One region of the Levilactobacillus sp. LN180102 genome, then DNA from elsewhere that is predicted to be linked to it. Evidence: a T-box and tRNA genes for the amino acid it is inferred to sense, from the RefSeq annotation. Region 1 holds a T-box; the other holds one or more tRNA genes.
What was found. The T-box of region 1 lies ahead of tyrS (tyrosine--tRNA ligase). A T-box ahead of a tRNA ligase gene usually reads a tRNA of that ligase, here a tRNA-Tyr.
Positions count from the first base shown of each region.

Region 2: it has a tRNA-Tyr gene. The T-box ahead of tyrS (tyrosine--tRNA ligase) is inferred to sense a tRNA for this amino acid. The anticodon was not compared.

Region 1 is NZ_JBNIIX010000005.1:124,695-127,164, forward strand. It holds gene ACP4IT_RS05025 (Nramp family divalent metal transporter) at 1-770, shown strand, start outside; T-box leader at 815-1,012, shown strand; gene tyrS (tyrosine--tRNA ligase) at 1,067-2,326, shown strand.
Region 2 is NZ_JBNIIX010000018.1:46,968-49,437, reverse strand. It holds gene ACP4IT_RS10445 (peptide MFS transporter) at 1-417, shown strand, start outside; gene ACP4IT_RS10440 (metallophosphoesterase) at 487-1,302, shown strand; tRNA gene ACP4IT_RS10435 (tRNA-Tyr) at 1,385-1,467, shown strand; tRNA gene ACP4IT_RS10430 (tRNA-Gln) at 1,477-1,548, shown strand; gene proC (pyrroline-5-carboxylate reductase) at 1,779-2,470, shown strand, end outside.

The sequences.
Region 1 (2,470 bases):
TGGGGCAAGCAGTAGCGAGCTTTGTACCACAAGCGGAGATTATGCGGCCGGGACAGTTGACGATGGCGTTGGGAATTGTTGGGGCAACAGTTATGCCGCACAATTTATACCTGCACTCATCGATTGCGCAAACGCGAAAGTTTGATCGGCAGGACCCAGCTGAAATGGTGCGGGCAGTTAAATTTACAGCGTGGGATTCGAATATTCAGCTATTTGGCGCTTTTATTATCAATTGTTTACTTCTATTGTTAGGTGCGGCGATGTTTTTCGGTAAAGATGCTGGTGCACTGGGAACGTTTGGCCAGCTCTATGATGCGTTGCAAGACAATCGATTGGCGGGAGCAGTGGCATCACCCGTATTATCGACGCTCTTTGCAGTTGCGTTACTTGCCTCCGGTCAGAATTCAACGATTACGGGAACCTTGACGGGACAGGTGATCATGGAAGGGTTTATCAATATGCGATTACCCATTTGGGTTCGGCGCCTAGTGACCCGGTTGATTTCTGTCGCCCCTGTCATTATTGTGACCATCTTGTATGGTGGTAGTGAGCAGGCGTTGGATCGACTCCTGGTTAATTCACAGGTTTTCCTGTCCATTGCGTTGCCATTTTCAATGATTCCGCTGACGATTTTTACATCATCAAAACGGATTATGGGCACTCGGTGGGTTAATCGGTGGTGGGTAACTGCGTTGGCTTGGGGCTGTACGGCCATCTTGACGGTATTAAATATTCAGATTGTCTGGGCGACGATGACGACGCTCTTTTGATAATGGTGTATTGACTTTTACACAGGACCCCGGTATCATCGAGTGCATAAGCAAAGAAGCAGTTCAGTAGTGGTGGCGGCTCCGGTTGAGAGATTTGACGGTGCTGGGAGTCAAAACGTCCGTGGCCATGAATTACCCTGTGGAGCGGCCGAGGTGTCGGCGGGTCATTCCGTTAACAATGACGAGCGGTTGTCAATCGACAACAACTTGGGTGGTAACGCGGATTTCAATTCGTCCCTGATGGTTTTAACCATTGGGGACTTTTTTATTGGAGAAATAATTAGGAGGACGAGCGTATGTCAATTATTGATGAGTTAAAGTGGCGAGGTGCGATCAATCAGCAGACTGATGAAGCTGGGTTGGCCGAATTGGTCGATGAGAAGTCAGTGGGGCTCTATGCAGGAATTGATCCCACGGGAGATTCTATGCATATTGGACACTTGATTCCTTTCATGATTTTGAAACGATTCCAGCTAGCGGGACACCGGCCGCATATTTTAATTGGTGGGGCGACTGGGTCAATTGGGGACCCTTCTGGTAAGAAGGCCGAACGGGTTTTACAAACAATGGATCAGGTGCATCATAATGAAGCGTGCTTGACGAAGCAAATGGAACATCTCTTTGGTCAAGACGGTTCCTTTAAAATTGTTAACAACTACGACTGGCTGTCTAAAGTTTCCTTATTAGATTTTCTTCGTGATTATGGGAAGCTCTTTAACGTCAATAACATGTTAAACAAAGAAGTCGTGGCTTCTCGATTGGAAGTTGGGATTTCTTACACTGAATTCACGTACCAAATTCTGCAATCCATTGATTTTCTACATCTATATGAAGCAGAAGATGTACAACTCCAAATTGGGGGTGCCGATCAATGGGGAAATATCACGGCCGGAATTGATTTGATCCATAAGCAAAAGGGTGCGGATGCTAAGGCTTACGGGCTAACGATTCCATTATTGTTGAAAGCTGATGGCACGAAGTTTGGTAAGTCGGAAGGCGGCAATATTTGGTTAGATCCCGAAAAGACATCACCTTACGAATTCTACCAATTCTGGATTAATACGGATGATCGGGATGTTATCAAGTTCTTGAAGTACTTTACGTTCTTAGATCAAGATGAGATTAAACAATTGGCAGATGCTGTAGCTACCCATCCAGAAAAACGGGAAGCACAAATTCGGTTGGCTGAAGAAGTTACGGCGTTTGTTCATGGGAAAGAGGCCGTGGTGGAGGCCCAGCATATCACGAAGGCATTATTCTCCGGGGATGTTGCGGCGTTAACGGCGAGCGAAATTGAACAAGGCTTCAAGAAGATGCCAGCGGTAACGGTTAGTCCAGCCAAGAAGAATATTGTGGAATGGTTAGTGGATGATACCCAGATTGAATCTTCACGGCGTCAAGCACGGGAAGATTTAACCAATGGTGCTATCCGGATTAACGGCGAAAAGGTAACTGATACGGATGCTGAAATTGACCCGACTAGTGCTTTTGATGGTAAGTTTGTCATTGTTCGGCGCGGAAAGAAGCGGTATTTCTTGGCTCGCGTAGTGGGTTAAATAGGATTTTAGGAAGCACGAACGTTCATTGCGAATGTTCGTGCTTTTTGTTGGAAAAAGTAAAACCGAACGGTTATAATTTAAGAGTCAGGGAACACACGGCCTCCGGGTAACTATTCAACGGCTTTCAGATAAATAATATGT
Region 2 (2,470 bases), on a different contig from region 1:
TGGGGGAAGAAGCAACCAAGTTCACCAGCGAAGTTCGCTACTGGGATGTTGTTTGCCGGTGCTTCATACTTAATTATGGTGATTCCAGTCGCCTTATTCGGTTCTAGCGCTAAAGTTAGTCCTTTATGGTTAGTCGGTAGCTGGGCAGTTATTGAAATTGCCGAATTGCTGATTTCGCCAATTGGATTGTCGGTAACGACTAAGTTAGCACCAAAGGCTTTCCAATCACAAATGATGAGTATGTGGTTCTTAGCAGATTCTGCTGGGCAAGCCGTTAACGCTCAGATTGTTAAGCTATATACACCAGGAAATGAAGCTAATTACTTCTTAGGCGTCGCGATTGTTGCCATTGTCGCTGGTATTATTATGGTTGCCCTAGTTAAACCAATTAAGAATTTAATGGCTGGAATTAAATAAGTTTAATTCACTGCTAAAAGTGCTACTCTATTATCGGAGTAGCACTTTTTTAATCGAGGAGATGGGCCTATCGTTCGAGTAGCTTTAACCAGTGATCTTCACTTCGATGTGAATCAGCAAGATACCGCTAAGATCTTACCGCAGATGGCAGCTTATTTAATTGCGCAGCGGGTTGGTGTGTATTTAATCGCTGGTGATTTAACCAACCATTTTGCCCAATCGTTGGCGGCAGTCGAGCAACTGCAGCGGCTAATTGCACCAGCCCAGGTTCGATTTATTGCTGGCAACCATGATATGCTTCATGATGTCACGTATGCGGGCCTAGAATCGCCGCTAGCGCCCACTTACTTGCATCGTGGGTATTTAGATGTGGCGGGGACTAACTGGCAAATAATCGGCAATAACGGCTGGTATGACTATCAATTTGCCCACAATCTGTGGGGCCGTGATTTTGCGACGTGGAAACGGGCCTTTTGGGTGGATGGCAGTATCGATCAGCCACAGGGCGATGTTGCCCGTATGGATCGGGTATTAGCCCAAGTAACGGTACAACTCCAACAGGCGCAATTGGTTCACAAGCGGGTCTTATTCATGACACATTTTGTGCCACGGCAAGCGTATATCCGCTATACAACGGATGACCGATTTTGGAATATGGCCAATGCCATGCTGGGGAGCCCCCGCTTGGGACGCTTATTAGAAAGCTATCACGTTCCGGTGGTCCAGTTCGGTCACGTCCATCGGCATTTTAGGCCGCAGACTTTTGGCAATACCACGTATTATAATCAGTCAGTGGGTTATTATAACCGCCGCATTAATGAGTGGACCCAGACGGATTTTATGACCGAATGGCGGCAACGATTACACTTTTTGACGCTAAAATGAAAAAAGTCGCAAAAAGTGCTTGACGGTTTATGCATATTTTTGTATGATAGTGAAGTTGATTCGTTACGACGATTCATCTTTTGGTGGGGTAGCGAAGTCTGGCTAAACGCGGCGGACTGTAAATCCGCTCCTTCGGGTTCGGTGGTTCGAATCCACTCCCCACCATTTTATTATTGGGCTATAGCCAAGTGGTAAGGCAACGGGTTTTGATCCCGTGATGCGCTGGTTCGAACCCAGCTAGCCCAACTAAGAACCAGTCACGGTGTGTGACTGGTTTTTTTATGCGCTTTTTTCCACCCGCAAGCCATTAAAAATTGACAATTTCGACAATTTTCGCTAAAGTCAAACTAACAATTGCTCCAGACCATTTGTGTCTTTACTAGCGATCTCGTTAGTTTATTAGGTTCATCATTGCTAGACCAGTTATGAGGACCTTAGTTAGCGATAGAATGTTTATTGATCAAGGAGGAAGCGGCATGAAGATTGGATTTATTGGCGTTGGCGGGATGGCTCAAGCCATTATTGGTGGCTTATTGCAGGCTAAGACGTTTGCGCCAACGGAAATTGTGGTGCACAGTCATCGTAAAGAAAGCTACGAATCCTACGCCCAAGCTCATGGATTACAGACGGCGGAACAAAATAGCGATGTTGTTGGTCAAAGCGACTTAGTCGTGGTTGCAGTGACACCGAACGTTGCGGCGAGTGTGTTACAAGAAATCAAGCCGCAAGTCGCTGATGGGCAGACCACAGTGATTTCCATTGTGGCTGGATTATCTTTAGCTGAAATGGCTGACATTTTGGGAGATAACGTTCCGATTTTACGGACACTCCCAAATGTTAACGTTGAAGTGGGGGCCGGAATGACCGCTGTGGCAGCAAATGTTCGCTTGACCGGTACTGATTTAGATGCTGCTTTACGGGTGTTCAATACAATTGGGTCAACGACGACTTTGGCAGAAGACCAATTTGGTGTCTTTAGTGCCTTAGCAGGGAGTTCACCGGCATACATCGACTTCTTTATTGATAGTCTCAGCCGAGCAGGTGTCAAGCACGGTTTAAACAAGGCACAGGCTACCCAAATTGCAGCACAAGCCACTTTGGGGTCCGCCAAAATGGTTTTGGAAAGTGACAAAATTCCGTTTGCCTTGATTGATCAAGTCGCTTCACC